Regions from separate parts of the Brevibacillus sp. AF8 genome, predicted to be linked through region 3. Evidence: riboswitches for the same ligand, from Rfam matches in the RefSeq annotation. Region 3 holds a riboswitch; each other region holds the start of a gene.
What was found. A riboswitch is a leader RNA that binds a small molecule or an ion and turns the genes downstream of it on or off. The one in region 3 is predicted to bind S-adenosylmethionine.
Positions count from the first base shown of each region.

Region 1 (5,817 bases), on a different contig from region 3:
CGCATGACGCCCTCCAGCTACCGCATGAAAACCCGCTTGGCAAAATTGTTCCGCTGCTTCCTGTGGAGTCCGATGTACAAAATGAACCAAATGATCAAAAGTTAATCGCACCTTTTTTCGCCCCTTTTTCGTATTACTTATAGGATATCAAACTTCATTTATGTAAGGATAGAAAGACAAGGGGGAAAAATGAACGAGAACAGATCAAGCCGGATACATGCTCGGCGCAAGCGCTCACGCAGAAAATGGGTACGTATGGGAAAGAACACGCTCCTATTTAGCTTGTTGGCCATCTTCGTCGTCGGAACCTACTACCTATTCCAAATTGCCATGGATGGAGAACATGCCAACCCGAACACACAGCCTACTCCTGACAATACCGCGAACCAAAAGACTTCTGTGCAGCTCACCTTTGTCGGTGACATCATGATGTCAGGAAATGTTGAGAAAACCTTACTCGCAAACAGCTATGACTACCCATATAAACATGTAAGCTCGCTCTTTTTGCAAGATGATATCACCATTGCCAATTTGGAGACGCCTATCACCGTCACAGGTGTTGCCGCTCAAAACAAGGAGTATGTCTACAAATCATCGCCACTTGCTGTTCCTGCCATGAAAAACGCGGGGATTGATGTGGTGAATCTCGCCAATAACCACTCCATGGACCAAGGGGTTCCAGGATTGTTGGATACTTTTGACGCTTTGGACGAAAACCGGATTGAATACGTCGGCGCCGGTAAAGATGCCAGCCGTGCCTATTCACCTGTATTCATAGAAAAGAACGGCATCAAGATCGCGATTCTCGGCTTCAGCAGGGTCATTCCCGAAACGAGCTGGTTTGCAGGAGATTCCCAGCCAGGTATGGCCGCTTCCTATGATCCTACACTGGCAGTGAAAGCGATCCAGGATGCGAACAGCCAAGCTGATCTCGTCGTGGTGATTGCACACTGGGGCAAGGAACGCTCCGACTATCCTGTCGATCATCAAAAAGAGCTGTCCCGTGCCTACATCGATGCTGGTGCAGATTTGATTGTCGGCGGTCATCCCCACGTACTTCAAGGCTTTGAACGATACAACGACAAATGGATTGCGTACAGTCTTGGCAATTTCATTTTTACACGGTCAAACGAACCCAAGACTTGGGAAACGATGGTCCTGCAAGCAAGCTGTACGAAAAGCGGCGATTGTGAACTGACGATGCTTCCGTTTCACGCAGAATTGGGACAAGCCGTACCCATGAATGAAAGCAATGGCGCTGCCCTGCTAAAACGCATCGAATCCATTTCTGAGAGTGTCGACATTCAAAGTGACGGGCGTGTGCAGCCACGTGCTAAAGCAGTGGAGACTGCCCCCTGACAAAAGAAGCCGTGTTTCCAGATACCTAGAAATACGGCTTTTCTTCATATGATTCCTCTTCCTTACGCAGATTCAAGAACAGGGAAGCAGCGCACTTCTAAGCCAAAATCATTTTTCAACAAAGACTCATGCTCTTCACTGATTCCTGTCACGATCAAGCCTGCGCGCAAGACGCCACCCAAATCGAATTGGACTTTTAGCTTATGTACGTTCACTCCTGCCTGCTGAAGGAAATGCAAGACTCGGTCTGGCGTCGCAGTATGACATGAGCCCTCAAGATAACACAGGACGTGTTCTGCCGAGTCCGATGTAGCTCCAGCTTTGTCAGCCGTTTTTTCTTTCCAGGTAGGATGCGGCGTGAATGGCTGTGTCAATAAATAGGCCAAATCCTCCACGACTGCACTTGCTGTAGGAAGCTCTCCCGCCCCTCTTCCTGTAAACAGCAAGTCTCCCACGATGTTGCCGGATAGCTGGACAGCATTAAATGCGTCGTGGATTTGCGCCAACGGATGGCTCAGCGGAAGCATGGTTGGTTCAACAGATAGGCGAATTCCTTTCTCAGCTTGATAGGCCTGTGCGATCAGCTTGATCCGATACCCCAGCTCGCTTGCAATCCGAATGTGACCTGCTGACAAATCTGCAATTCCTTTACGAACAACATCCGCTAAAGGCAGCGATTCTCCGTAAACAAGCTGTGCCAAGATATACAATTTGTACATAGCATCGAAGCCTTCTACATCCGAACGAGGGTCTGCTTCCGCATAGCCCAGCTCCTGCGCTTGCTTGAGCACCTCCTGATATGAGAGCTGCTCTGCTTCCATTTTCGTCAAGATGAAGTTCGTTGTTCCGTTGAGAATACCGCGAACACCTTGGATATCATTCGTGCGAAGGAACTGCCTCAGCACACTCAAGATCGGGATGCCCCCTGCCACACTCGCTTCATAGGCAAGATGCACTTGATGCTGATTTGCCAAATCGACTAGCTCTGTTCCTTTTTTCGCCAGGAGCTCTTTGTTGGCAGTTACCACATGGCAGCCCTTTTTGATCAAAGCACGAACGTAGTCATAGGTAGGTTCTACACCACCCATGACCTCCACCACGATATCCACATCGCTTCTCAATACATCCTCAAAATCTGTTGTCAATAAAGCCGGGTCGACATGAACCGCCCGCTCTTTTTCCGAGTCACGCACCAATGCCTTGACGATTTCAATTCGTTTACCCAGACGAGTAGCCAGCTTCTCCTGTTGCGAGCGAATCGTTTTGATTACGCCTCCACCCACTGTCCCCAATCCCAATAATCCTACGCGTACCACTTCTGCACTCATTCTAACCACCCCATACCCCGAATTTTGGATAAAAAGAAAAAGCCATCTTCGATAAGAAGAAGGCTTGTAAGTAGCTAATGCTCCCCCTCCTTATCTCCCAGGACGTATATGTCCTGCAGGAATTGGCACCTTGTCACAAAATATGCGTGACGGTTGCCGGGCTTCATCGGGCCAGTCCCTCCACCTCTCTGGATAAAGAAAATATGAAATTAAAAAACCTTCTTCGCTAAGAAGAAGGTTCATCTACCAATGGAGTAACCCGCTTCTTATCTTTCGAGACGAAACGTCTCGCAGGAATTGGCACCTTGTCGCTATATGCAACGGTTGCCGGGCTTCATCGGGCCAGACCCTCCACCTCTCTGGATAAGAACCATTTATGCTGTTGAGCTTTATTCTAAGAAATTCCAAGGCAAGCGTCAACAAAATTCTTTCTTTTCTGATTGCAAGCTGATTTTGGCAAAGCTTTCAGTTGTAGGTGAACAGGCTTTCTACCTCTTCCATACTGCAGCAAGTGCAATGAAACACGCCCTCGTGGCAGTCCTCAGGCAGCTCCTTTTCCTCAACATATCCGCACCATTGGCAAATAAAAACTTGAATCATCATACGCCCTCCTCTTCTTTTATCCTGCCCAAAATAAAAAAAGCATTTTCCGCTCGACCGTGACGATCGTTAGAAAATGCCAGAAAAGGAGGGACGTACTTGTCCACTCGCTGTTTTTCGCAAGCCATCTCTAACACCTCCCTATCTCCCGTAGGTCTATCAGTGTTGTCGAAACAGGCAGGTCTCCTGACTATGGGTTCATCGTCTAGCGTCGCCTTCCCCGTCTATTTGGATAGACCAGTGGCTTGTTGGACGCTGACTCCCCTCTTACAGTGGCGGGACCGTGTCGGATTTGCACCGAGCTTCCCTATTATCCTTGGGGCGAATTGGTAACGCCCTAAGGAACCTGTTTCCACCTATGAAATTGTCTTTTCTTGCTACTCTCCTCAGTTATTTTTCCGTGTATTGCGAACCTTGTTCGTGGGCCAGTTGCCATTCCTTCCCCAAATACCGCTCTTTCAAAATGGTAGTGTGGTGAGCTTCATGTCCAGCAATCACGTAGGCCAATGTCTTTGCAGATAGTTTGTTTCCGTTGGCAAGTCCTGTACGCGTCCATGCTTCCGGAGAGATTCCGCGGACCTGCGCGATGGTGGAAGCACGAACAGCCTTGTACTCTTCCAATAAATCTGAGAGGTCTCTTAGTTGAAAGCCCCCGTGTTCAACAAAAGCATTCTCATCAAAACCGACGAGGGGTGTCTGATCTCCTCTCGCAATTCTCAACAAGCGATAGCTCATGATGCGTTCTGTATCGATGAGATGACCCAAAACCTCTTTTACCGTCCATTTGCCTGGTGCATACCGATAATCAATTTGCTCGGGCGCAAGTGAGGAAAATAATGCGACTTGCCTCTCTCCTTGTTGTGTGAGGATCGTTTGCAGCTCCCCCTCCGGTACAAGTCCAATATAATAGTCAAAATAAGCAGCGTATTCATCCCGCTCTGGTCGTCTGAGCATACGTTTCCCACTCCTCGTCATTCAGTTTCGATAGACAAATTGCTATGTAAACCTTCAAACAATAGGACCCTTGCCGGGGCTGCATCGGTGCCAATCAGCTTGAGTGGGGCAGCTACCAGAAAGTACTCGCCTGGTGGGACCTCTGCTAGCCGCAAGCCTTCTATGACAATGACTCCCGCTGCAAACAGCTTTTTATGTGTGGGGTGACCCTCCTGGCTACGTTCGATTCCAAGTGCATCAGTGCCAATGCCCCGCACCCCCAGCTCACTTACATATTCTGCACCTTCCTCTGACAGAAAGATGAATTCAAAAGAGAACGCCTCTTCAAAAGAGTTTTTCGTTTTAAACAGGACAAAATCTCCTCGCGCAAGATCGAATCTCTCCAAGTCAGCGCGTGTGATCCTGTCTTCTACCGCTGTGAGATCGAGAACCTTGCAATTGCCAACTAGCTTCTCCAAGGAAATACTCTCAAATGTATCGCCAGCATTCACCATGTGCAGGGGAGCATCCACATGGGTACCCGTGTGAAGGTCCATATCGATTCTCGATTCGGTTACATACCCACTGGTAGCCGTATGTATTTTCGGCTGCTTTTCCGGCTTGTTTTTATATACCGTCATTCCTTCGTACACGGTGGCGGTTACATCATACATTTTCATCCCAAACCCACTCCCCTTTGCCTACTGTTTTTTTCGATCCGCTGGAAAAGCAATGCCCATCTGTCTTCTCGCTTCATCCATGACCTGCATGGCCATTTTGGAAACTTCATGCGAATTCGTTGCGGATTGTCTGGCCCCAATCCTTGCCAAGCGCAAGAATTCTCTTATTTCATAGTGCATAGTCTTCGGGGTCTGTGGCCTTGTTACTTGCTCGATTCGTCCGTCCCTGTAACGAATGTCCACTTCTTTGAGATGGTTGATTCGATCGATTACCATCGTGGCGTCCTCCCCTTGAATTTCTGCTGGCTGATAGGAGGTCGTAATTTTCGAGTAGCTAATGATGGCATCCATCTGGCGATATTTCAACAGCATACTGCCTTCTCCATCCACGCCAGAATCAAGCACAATTCCTCCTGCTTTGACGTCGTCTGGTCTGCCAAAAAGGATGAGTAACGGATATAGACAATAGATACCGATGTCCATCAAGGCTCCGTTTGAAAAAGCAGGATCAAAAGCACGTAAAACCTTCCCTTCGCGGTAGGCGTCATAGCGCGAAGAATATTGGCAATTGCTCGCAATAAAACGTCGTATTTTTCCCAGCTTGTGAAGGTTGTCTTGTATCGCAAAAAAATTGGGCAACAGTGTAGATTTGACAGCCTCCATGAGAAGCACGTCATTTCTTTTCGCTGCCTCGATCATTTCTTCTACCTCAATTGCATTGGAAGCGAGTGGCTTTTCACACAATACGTGCAGCCCCGCGTCCATGCACTGGATCGCTTGTTCCGCGTGGCAGGAGTTGGGGCTCGCAATATAGACCGCGTCAATATTTTTGCTTGCAGCCATTTCTTCTAGGCTGCTATAGGCGAATGGAGCATGGTACTTGTCAGCGATTTCCTTGGCGCGTTCGATGGTACGTG
Region 1 covers NZ_JAGQDN010000003.1:183,928-189,744, forward strand. The annotation lists gene KB186_RS07190 (VOC family protein) at 1-111, opposite strand, end outside; gene KB186_RS07195 (CapA family protein) at 190-1,359, shown strand; gene KB186_RS07200 (homoserine dehydrogenase) at 1,422-2,687, opposite strand; SAM riboswitch class I at 2,775-2,886, opposite strand; SAM riboswitch class I at 2,951-3,057, opposite strand; gene KB186_RS07205 (hypothetical protein) at 3,153-3,290, opposite strand; cobalamin riboswitch at 3,447-3,652, opposite strand; gene KB186_RS07210 (DinB family protein) at 3,678-4,241, opposite strand; gene KB186_RS07215 (cyclase family protein) at 4,259-4,900, opposite strand; gene KB186_RS07220 (Gfo/Idh/MocA family protein) at 4,922-5,817, opposite strand, start outside.
Region 1: linked by a shared signal. The riboswitch ahead of KB186_RS07200 (homoserine dehydrogenase) and the one ahead of KB186_RS09285 (2,3-diketo-5-methylthiopentyl-1-phosphate enolase) in region 3 are both predicted to bind S-adenosylmethionine.

Region 2 (5,817 bases), on a different contig from region 3:
CCACAGGTAGCGATCCTCCGGAATATGCGCCAAGCCGACATCCCGAATGGTGGCTACTGATTTGTTCGTCACGTCCTTGCCGCCTAATCGCACCGTGCCCTCCTGTGCCGCTCGCAAGCCACTGATCGCTTGCAGCAGCTCGGATTGGCCATTCCCGGAAACACCAGCGATTCCTACGATTTCTCCGTGATGTACGGTAAAGCTGACTTGATCGAGCAGTGTCTGCTTTTCTCGAACGGTGAGATTCTCCACCTGCAACAAGGGACCTTTATCCAGAGGAACTCGCTCAGCTAGCTCCTGCAATTCACGTCCAACCATCAATCTGGCTAAATCGTCCGCATTTGTCTCATTCCGCGAAACCGTTCCCGTCACTTTGCCCCCGCGCAATACCGTAATACGATCGGCTACCTCCATGACTTCCTGCAACTTATGTGTAATCAAAATGACGCTCTTGCCGCTCTCTGCCAGGTTTCGAATCGTTTGCAGCAGGTCGCGTACCTCCAGCGGGGTAAGGACAGCGGTCGGCTCGTCCAACACGATAATATCCGCTCCCTGATACAGGACCTTCAGAATTTCGACCCGTTGCTGTTCCCCAATCGAGCAATTCGCTACCTTGGTCTGCGGTTGAATCGGAATGCGATACTGCTCACTCAGCGCCCGCACCTTGTCCTCCGCATCCTTTCTTTTGAAAAAACCCGCTTGCCTCGGCTCATATCCGATCACGATATTTTCAGCCACACTGAATTCTCCGAAGAGCATAAAGTGCTGGTGAACCATCCCGATTCCATTTCGAATCGCGTCCTCTGGTCCGCGAAAAACAACTGGCTTGCCGTTTAACACGATCTCTCCCGACGTCGGCTGCTCCATCCCGTACAGCATCCGCATCAGTGTCGTTTTGCCCGCCCCATTTTCCCCGACAATCGCGTGGACTTCTCCTGCTGCCAGTGAGAACGACACCTTGTCGTTGGCGGTAAAATCTCCGTACTTCTTGGTCATGGCCCTCATTTCCAAGCGTTCGGTCATTCCCACTCCCTCATTTCTGTACGTCCTTTTATGAAAATGGAAGACCGACTACACAGCCGTAGTCGGTCACATCCATCACTGTGCACAAGCATTTTGACGTGCGTGTTTAGAATTTATCTGGTACTTGGCGAGTTCCCGCTACGATCTCATCGCTGATCGCTTTCACTTTATCCACGACTTCTTGTCCAATAAACGCGTTCAGCGGCGTTTTGCTTTCGTGCGTGACATAGGTTACGCCAACACCTTTTTCCTTCAAGCCGTACGCCACAACACCTGGTTTGAACGTTCCTTCTACAAAGGTCTTCACGGTTTCATAAGCTGCCGCGTCAGTCCCTTTCAATTGGGACAGAACAATATGCTCTGGGTCAATCGTGGTACGGTCAACGTCCTGACCTGCTGTGAAGAAGCCTTTTTCCTTCGCTGCTTCGAAAACGCCGAGATCGCCTACTGCTGCTGCACCGTTAATGAAGTCAGCGCCTTTGGAAGCTTGGAGCAAAGCCAACTCCTTCGCTTTTGCCGGGTCAGTGAAGCTTCCTACATAATTGACCATCAGCTCTGCTTTTGGATTCGTCGCTTTCAAGCCCTCTCCGAAGCCAACTGTCCATTTTTTCAACTGCGGAATATCAAGAGCGACAACCATACCTACTTTGTTCGTTTTCGTTGCCAAGCCTGCTGCTGCTCCCACCAGGTAAGCCGCTTCCTGCTCGCGGAAAGTAACACTGCGTACGTTTGGCAAATCTACTACGGTATCAATAATCGCAAAATTACGGTCAGGATTTTCGGTAGCTACTTTTTTCAATGCATCCTCTGATGTAAAGGAAGAAGTGATGATCAAATCATAATTTTCTGCAACAGCTACACGCAGATTTTCTTCAATCGCTCCATGGTCCGTAGATTCGATCGTTTTCACTTCTGCGCCCAGCTCTTGTGCGGCTTTCTTCGCCCCTTCATCCATTTGTTGGAAGAACGGATTCACACCGATTTTCTCGGGCAAAATCAAGGCAATTCGCTTTTTGGCCGCGCCCTCTTGTCCTGCTGCTTGTCCTCCTGGCTGATCTGCAGGTGCGCTGGTTCCAGTCGAGCAGCCTGTTGCCAATACTGCGAATGTCGTTAATGCCAGCAATAACTTCTTCATGATGTATCTCTCCCTATCCGAACTTTACGTTTTTCTTTATCCTATTAGGTAATGTACGGCTTTTTACCTATTTTTTCAATACTATTTACGAATATTATCTTATAAAATTAATTTATCGTTCGTTTATTCCTCCTCCCCATTTACAAATACACAAAAAAACTCTTCCCGGAGGAAGAGTTTGCGTACGTAGCCGTTCTCTTCCTCATCTGTCAAAACCATGGTACAGGTTTTGCAGGAATTGGCACCTTTCTGTTCATGCATAGACATGATCAGTGGTTGCCGGGCATCATCGGGCCAGTCCCTCCGCCGCTCTTGATAAGGTAGGTGAATATATTCAGTTACAATGGAATTCATTCTAGCAGAACGGTTCAAAAATGCAATTCTTTTTTCTCAATTCCAAACACTTCTAAAAGTGAATCGAAGTTTAAAAAGTCGTCTTTTCAGCACCGTTTAACTTGGCGAGAAGCACAGCCTCTAATTTACGTGAAAGGTTTGCTGGAGGCGATGAGACAACGTATTCAACTCGCCCAGCTCTTCCGTAATCTCACGCACTTTTTGATGCTGGTTTTCTGCTGTCGCAAACAGCTCTTCTAGGTTGGCTACCGATTCCTCGGTTACCGCTGTAATGGTCGACATCTCGATGGCAACTTCGCCGGAACGCACTTTTACCCGGTCCATGCTGGAGCTTACTTGATCAGCAGCTTCCAGGAAGGCCATCATCCCGGCACGCACGGCTTCGATGGAGGCCACTGTTTTTACGGCCAGCTCTTGGCCTTTTGCAACAGACACTTCCCCATTGCTCATATGCTGCACCGCATTCTCACTTTCCTGGTGGAGTGACTTGAGAATGTCGGTAATTTCCTGCGTAGCTGTCGCGCTTTGTTCTGCCAGCTTGCGTACCTCATCCGCTACAACAGCAAATCCCCGACCATGCTCGCCTGCACGCGCCGATTCAATCGCCGCATTCAGTGCCAAGAGATTCGTTTGTGTCGCGATCTGATTAATAGCGCCGACAATTTCCTCTACGCGATTCGCCTGTCGATTGAGCTGGTGAATCGTAGAAGCTGCCACATTGACTGCCTGTACAATTTGCTCCATCTGCGAGGACAGCTCGTTCATCATCTGAACACTTTCTGTCAGGCGACGGTTATTTTGTTGCGATTCAGTTTTCATTGCGTTGGTCTGTGTTGTGACCGCCTCGATTTCCTGATCGATAGATTGAACCTCTTCTTCGATCTTCACCGTAGAATTCGCCTGCGATTCCATACCGACGGCGACTTCCTTGAAGGCTACCATCATTTCATCGGTATTGCGCTTTGTACCTTCCGCATGCTCATGCACATGATCGCTGGTACGATCCAGCTGCTCGGTCATTTGCTGGATGTTCAAAAGCATTTCTCCCAAACGGCGCTCCTTCTCTTCCGCTTCCTGCCTTGCGTCGTGCGCTTTTTGCAGGGAGGCTTGTCCGGCGAGACACAGATACGTGACGGCTCCCATCATCATGAGAAGCGTGACAATACGCATAAGCAAATTGAGCTCCGAAAAATCACCATCGAAGATCTGGTAGGTTCCTGTGTAGAACCCGATAACCGTGACAATGATTTGGGTAATTCCCGCTGTTACGACCAGCTTCCAATCCAAATAGGCTGCCAAAAAGCCCATGACGATAAAAGCGAGGAAGGTGATCTCTTGGTAATCGGTAAAGTGATCGAATGAAATCGCATAGAACATGAGTCCAATTGCTACCAGATAACGAATCACAAGACTATCTTTGCGAATGAAATAATACGGCGAAACAATTAAAGTGACCAGCAATCCCAAGGACGTCACTTTCCAGAAGTTCACATCCACTTGGTAGGCAATGAGTCCCGCCATCCACAAATGATTCCATAGGATGAAAATCATAAAGCCTTCTTTGTCAGTCAAGGTATTGCGAATCAATTGAATCATAATTGCCCCCCTTTTCCTTATTACTTATGTATCGGATTCTTTCCCCATTATATAGCCAAACCTTTGCCAAATTTGTGAAAAAAGTGAGAACAGCCAAAAACAATTTCGAATAGGCTATTACACAACTCACACGTACAGGAGGCAAACGGAAAAAAGTGGAACTCAATCAATTGCCAGCTACTGTGCTGACACGTACGATCAGCCGTCCGAACACCACGATTTACTATCCCCAATTGGCAGGCCTAGCCAACCAGCAAGCGGAAAAAGATATCAACCGGGCGATTTATCAAACGGTTCAAGGCTTAATTCATGAGCAACAACGGGTCCAGGTACCGGGAAATACAGAAATGCAAGGAAGCTACGAAATCAAGACAAACGAACGCGGTATTTTCAGCGTCGTGTTGAGCAACTACGCCTACACACCGCAAATGGCACACGGCATGACCTTCCTCGGGTCGATCACCGCAGATATCCAAACAGGCAAGCTGTATACGCTGCGTGAATTATTCAAGCCAGGAAGCGATTACGTCAAGGTAATTTCCGAAAACATCCAGCGTCAAATCAAAGAAAGAAACATCCCCACTCTTAATGGCTTTACTTCGATTAAGCCCGATCAAGATTATTATCTCGCCGATAAAGCACTGGTCATTTACTTCCAGTTGTACGAAATTACTCCTTACTACGTCGGTTTCCCCATGTTCCCCATTTCGGTCTATGAACTGGAGCCGATCATCAATGAAAAAGGGCCACTGAGTATCTTGTCCGCAGATTAATGCACTGTACCGCCGTATTTTCCACCCAGGCGAGCGTCTTCTTCCATGACACTCGCCTGATTCTATTTGTGTCAGAAAATCCATTATTTCGCCATCGAATAAACGTTTACTTATATGTCCGAAACTGCTAGTATGTTATTGTACATATTTACTTAAGCAATAAAGCTTACGATATATCGGACCAGCTTTCCTGGAGGTATATACTCATGCATTATTATGGTCATCGAATTAGCCAAACCGCAAGAATATTCAGTAAATCACTCAATGGGTCTATGGCTCCCATGGGATTATACAGCTCGCAATGGGGTATTATCCTTTGCTTGCATTATCGTGAATCGCTCACCCAGGTTCAATTGAGCAATTACCTGAATGTGGAAGCGCCGACGATTACCCGGACTCTCACTCGATTGGAAGAGATGGGCTGGATCATTCGCTCAGAGGGTGATGACAAGCGTGAGCGCTATGTGTCCTTGTCTCCACAAGCAATCGAACGGTTCCCGGAATGGCTGGAGGCTGCCAAAGAGCAAGAGGAACAGGCACTCCGCGGCCTTGACGAAGCAGAACTTGCTATTTTTAACCGCGTATTGAAAAAAATGAACGATAATTTGCAGCCGTCGTAACAAGTAAAAAATGACTTCGCCCAAAAGCAGTTTGGTGAAGTCATTTTTTGTTAGCCATTTTTCCTTGTGCTATCGATGATGGTGTTGAGCTCTTGCTCCAATTGAATCAGCTCAAGCTGTATCTGTTGCTTTTGCAATTGTTTTTTCTGTTGCAGCATTTGTTTTTTCAAATCACTTGATTCTTTGTCATTTGCCTCTTTCCCTGTAGAAGAAGTATCCTGGTCCGGTTCTACCTGTCCAGTCGAGCCTATAGCAGCGAGGAAGGCACCCAGAACTGCGATCCACCCGCCTACCGCTACCAGCTCATTCGCCAGAT
Region 2 covers NZ_JAGQDN010000010.1:30,738-36,554, reverse strand. The annotation lists gene KB186_RS14735 (ABC transporter ATP-binding protein) at 1-1,023, opposite strand, end outside; gene KB186_RS14730 (BMP family lipoprotein) at 1,130-2,158, opposite strand; SAM riboswitch class I at 2,358-2,480, opposite strand; gene KB186_RS14725 (methyl-accepting chemotaxis protein) at 2,633-4,108, opposite strand; gene KB186_RS14720 (DUF3298 and DUF4163 domain-containing protein) at 4,264-4,881, shown strand; gene KB186_RS14715 (MarR family winged helix-turn-helix transcriptional regulator) at 5,088-5,501, shown strand; gene KB186_RS14710 (hypothetical protein) at 5,552-5,817, opposite strand, start outside; gene KB186_RS14705 (hypothetical protein) at 5,805-5,817, opposite strand, start outside.
Region 2: linked by a shared signal. The riboswitch ahead of KB186_RS14730 (BMP family lipoprotein) and the one ahead of KB186_RS09285 (2,3-diketo-5-methylthiopentyl-1-phosphate enolase) in region 3 are both predicted to bind S-adenosylmethionine.

Region 3 (5,120 bases):
CAAAACGTATTCGGTTTTTGATTTAGTTTGAATCATACAACCAACGCTTCCACGATGTCAACACCCTTTTGTGCAAAAATTCGCACCTTGCTATCAATAGCTGGATTGTGTTCCCGATGCCGCAGGGTGATCCCAATTCCACCAGTCTACTTTGCCTAAAAACGCTGCTGTTATCGACTTTTCGGCCTTGAGCTTCAACAGTTCTTTCGTAGGTCCAGTGAGGACGGCGCCGTAGATTCGCACTCCGTTTTGCTGCATGTAGTTGTATCGTTCGGCTATCTGAAGGTCGCTACGAAATAGCAAAGATCTGCCGACATCGCGAGCCAGATCTTCTTGCTCAGATAAGTACTTCATCTCTTCTAAGTAGGCGGCCATTCTTCTGTTCCCTTCCCCGTTTACCCGAATGGGCGCATCTCCGTAATCCAGTTCATGCTGCGCAAATCCCCACACGTACCCGGGACCGAGAAATCGATTTGCCCCATCGTCTTCTGCTTGCTTTCGCTCCACCCCTGTGTCTACCGCAAACCAAACCGTATCTTGTCCCGAAGAGGTGACATGGCGGGAAACCAATTCATAGTACTCCTCGTATGTTAGGAAGTGATCGAAGGAAATCGCGAGCTGAGAAACGGTCCCCTCAGGTAGCTTCTCCATCGTTGTCCAGGCAGGTGCAGTGCGAGATTCCGTATCCCCCATTTCCCCGTCTGTCGGATAACGGAAATACAGCTTCTGTTCCCTAACCCCGTTCGTCCATTGCGGCTTCGTATTTACGTTCCATAGCACATTCGTACTCTCAAAACGACCAGCGACCTTTTCTTCCCCCCCAACCCGCTCACGTAGTTCCATGCTGATGTTTCCGTACAGCAATCCGACCTGCGAGCCACTACTACCCACTCTCACACCTGGCTGAGTAAAATTGACTATCGACTTCGCAACGCGGAACAGATCTTCATGCATCAGCGACCCGACCCAGCCATTCAAAATCAGCAACACAACTCCGGCCAAAAAGGGAAGCCCTATGGTGAACCCAGCGTTGGACAACCGATTTTTCCATTTCCCCCGGCGCACAATGGCACGCTGTTTTTCAGCCGACAGTGCTTCAGGCTGGTTTATTTTCACCTTGTCCTCCCCCGTTTCTTCCCCCAACAAAAGCCTTTCCAACCGCTGTGCGTACTCCACGTCAGCCGCTATTTCTTCCTCGAATAGTTTTGAATCTTCTTCCGCCATTTCCCCACGCAAATAAGCAAGCAGCCTTTGCTCGCGATGATTCTCATCCTTGTTCATCACTGGCTTTCCTCCCTCCACAACTGCCGCATCTTTTGTCGTCCCCGAAACAAGGAACGCTTGACGTCTGCCAGCTCAATCCCGAGTACCTCTGCCATCTCCGCATAGGAAAACTGCAATGCAGACAACAAAATGACCTGTCTCTGCTTTTCCGGAAGCTTCTCCAAATAGTCGTGGGCCACTTCCCACAGCTCCTGATTCACGACATGCTCAGCCGGATCAACAGCCGAATGATCAGGTCTTTCTGGCAGGGCTTCTACAAACGCAAATCGTTGTTTCGTCCTCTTACGATAACCATCCACGAAAGCGTGATAGGCCACCTTGAACAGCCAGGGCCGTACTTTTTCCCCACGGTAGTCGTCCAAGGAAGAGAAGGCGCGACAAAAGGTTTCCTGTGTCAAATCCTCTGCCAGCTTCTCATCTCGTGTCAGCCGGAAAAGATAGCGGTAAATATCGTTTACATGCAGCTGGTACACATCCTCCAGACCTACTTTCCCAAACCGTTCACACCCCTTCATCCCTTACCACGAAGGAATTGCCAAAAAGTTTCACCTTAGTCTCATTTTTCTCATAACTTGCTGCACATTCTCTGCAAAAACAAAGATTGACTCCTGACAATGAACGTCATATCATGGGGGAAACGAATAACTCTTATCGCGAGCTGGCTGAGGGACTGGCCCTATGATGCCCGGCAACCGGCGCTATACCATGATTCGTACGCTCATAATTGCGTACCTTGGATAGCGAAACGGTGCTAATTCCAACGGATAAGAGTCGAGATCGAGCACTTTGGGCTCGTTTCGGCTACTGACCCGAGAGATGAGAGGAGACGAGACGCTTTCATAGTCGACAACCGCCTCCCCGCTCAATGGGGAGGCTTTTTTAATAATTCAAGGAGGATTAGGCGTACCATGAGTGAACAACGTATCCTCGTCACCTATCTCACACAAGCAAAAGACTTGAACAAGAAAGCGGAAGCCATTGCTGTCGGCATGACAGTCGGTTCCTGGACGGACCTGCCGCTTGCCAAGCAAGCTGAGCTAGCGCCTTATCTCGGTGAAGCCGTGAGCGCGACACCGATTGCGACACTGGAAAACGGAGAAACACGCGGTCTGATTACCGTTAGCTATCCGACTCGCAATTTTACAGCAGACATTCCATCCTTGTTGACCGGAATATTCGGTAAACTGTCGATGGATGGCAAAATCAAGCTCGTTGACGTTGTTTTCCCTGACTCATTCCTTCGGGCCTTTCCTGGACCGAAGTTCGGCATTGATGGTCTGCGCGAACGTTTAGGGGCACATGACCGTCCACTCTTGATGAGCATTTTCAAATCGTGCCTGGGTCTTCCTTTCGACGATTTGAAGACACAATTCCGAGCACAAGCCTTGGGCGGAGTTGATCTCGTGAAAGATGACGAAATCTTCTTTGCAGACGACCGCGCTCCTTTTATCGAACGGATCAAAGCGTTTAAGCAGATCTCCCAGGAGACCGAAGCCGAAACAGGCAAGCCCGTCCTCTATGCAGCCAACCTGACTGGACCTGTGCATGAGCTGAACGAAAAAGCGAAGCGTGCGGTAGAGGCGGGTGCTGACTGCCTTTTGTTCAACGTGCTGGCGTTTGGCTTCGATGCTCTGCACCGTTTGGCAGCCGATCCTGATGTACACGTACCGATCATGGCACATCCGGCTTTGGCAGGGGCTTACTATCCTTCACCTGACTACGGTATCGCCACCCCGCTTCTACTCGGCACGTTGATGCGTGTAGCTGGGGCAGATTTGGTACTCTTCCCGTCTCCGTACGGCAATGTCGCCCTGGACAAAACAGAAGCGTTGCAGCTCGCCAAGCATTTGACTGACCCACTGAATGGTGTACGACGTTCCTTCCCGGTTCCATCTGCCGGCATTCATCCGGGGCTGGTTCCACAGCTGTATCAAGACTTCGGTATCGATCAAATCGTCAATGCAGGGGGCGGAATCCACGGTCATCCTGGTGGAGCAACCGCAGGAGCAAAAGCTTTCGTTGCCGCGATTGAGGCAGTCACCGCAGGTCGAACATTGGAAGAGGCTGCTGCTGAATCACAAGAGCTGGCGATCGCTCTGGAAAAGTGGGGTGGCGCACGATGAGCAAGAAGCTCGTCCTGTTCTGCGATTTCGACGGAACGATTACCGAAAAAGACAACATTGTAGCGATTGTCCGCAAGTTTGCTCCCCCTGAGTGGGAAGGCTTGACGGAGCAAATCCTTTCGCAAAAAATAAGCGTTCAGGAAGGGGTTGGCAAGCTGTTTCAACTCTTGCCCTCCTCCTTGCGCCAGGACATTATCGATTTTATTGTCCATGAAGCGACCATTCGCCCGGGATTTGCTGAATTTGTGAGCTATTGCCGCGCAGAAGGCATCGAGCTGTTGATCACGAGTGGCGGCATCGACTTTTTTCTGGAGCCTATCCTGGCACCCTTCGATCTTACCGATGTGCCGATCTACTGTAATGGCAGTGATTTCAGCGGCGAGCGTATCACCATTACGTGGCCCAACGCTTGCGATGAACATTGCACGAACGGCTGTGGCATGTGCAAGACGACCATCATCCGTCGTTACGATCCAACAACTCATTTCCGCATCGTCATCGGCGACTCCATCACTGATTTGGCTGGAGCCAAAATCGCTGACTATGTGATTGCCCGTTCCTTCCTCGCTGACAAGGCGGAAGAGCTGCAATTGCCGCATAGCAAGTTTGCCACGTTCCACGATGTGATTCGCATTTTACAGCAAGTCCAACAGGAGGTCGTCTAATTCATGACTGCAACACTCGAACAACGTCTGGATGCCTTTCGCCGTCTGGATGACGCCAAGCTGACATTTGCCCGCCGGGACTGGTTTCCCGGCACCAGTGGCAATCTCTCTATTAAAATACAAAACGATCCCTTGCAATTTGCTGTAACGGCAAGCGGCAAAGACAAAACCAAGCTGTCCCCCGAAGATTACCTGGTTGTGGATCAAGACTCTCGTCCAGTGGATGAAACTGCTCTCAAGCCGTCCGCAGAAACACTCATCCACGCCGTCGTATACAAAACGTTCCCGAAGGCAGGGGCTTGCTTCCACGTCCATACCGTATGGAACAACCTCATTTCCGAGCTGTACTTTGGACAACGGGCTTTCTCCATACAAGGACAAGAGCTGATCAAGGGACTCGGAATCTGGGAAGAAAACGCACGCATTACTGTTCCGATTGTTGAGAACTTTGCTGATATTCCGACCTTGGCTACCGAAATTGAAAAAGTGATTACACCAGAAGTTCCCGGCGTACTCATCCGTAACCACGGTATCTACACGTGGGGCGGCAATGACTTCGAGGCTAAGCGCCACCTGGAAGCTTTTGAGTTCCTATTCGAGTATCACGCCCGCTGGCTGCAATTGCGCCAAGCAGTCGTGTCCACTACAACCACCAATTAAGGAGGAATAAACGATGGCACAAATTCGTTTTCACGACAACAATGAGTACATTTCCGCACCCGAGGAAGTTGTCTCCTTCCTGGATACCCAAGAGATCATTTATGAAAAATGGGGCGTGGATCGCCTTGATCCAAAGCACCGTGATAACTACAGCCCGACAGACGAGGAGAAACAAGAGATTCTCGACACCTTTAAACCGGAAATCGATGCAATCAGCCAACGTCGCGGTTACTTGACAGCGGACATTATCGTCCTCTCTGACAAAACACCTAATCTCGACGAGCTGTTGGTGAAATTCAAGGGCGAGCATCACCACACCGACGATGAGTGCCGCTTCTGCGTCGATGGTCACGGTATTTTCGCTATCAAGGGCAAAGACGGTCGCTAC
Region 3 covers NZ_JAGQDN010000005.1:222-5,341, reverse strand. The annotation lists gene KB186_RS09295 (anti-sigma factor) at 94-1,281, opposite strand; gene KB186_RS09290 (sigma-70 family RNA polymerase sigma factor) at 1,281-1,799, opposite strand; SAM riboswitch class I at 1,930-2,107, shown strand; gene KB186_RS09285 (2,3-diketo-5-methylthiopentyl-1-phosphate enolase) at 2,193-3,407, shown strand; gene KB186_RS09280 (2-hydroxy-3-keto-5-methylthiopentenyl-1-phosphate phosphatase) at 3,404-4,072, shown strand; gene KB186_RS09275 (methylthioribulose 1-phosphate dehydratase) at 4,076-4,732, shown strand; gene KB186_RS09270 (1,2-dihydroxy-3-keto-5-methylthiopentene dioxygenase) at 4,746-5,120, shown strand, end outside.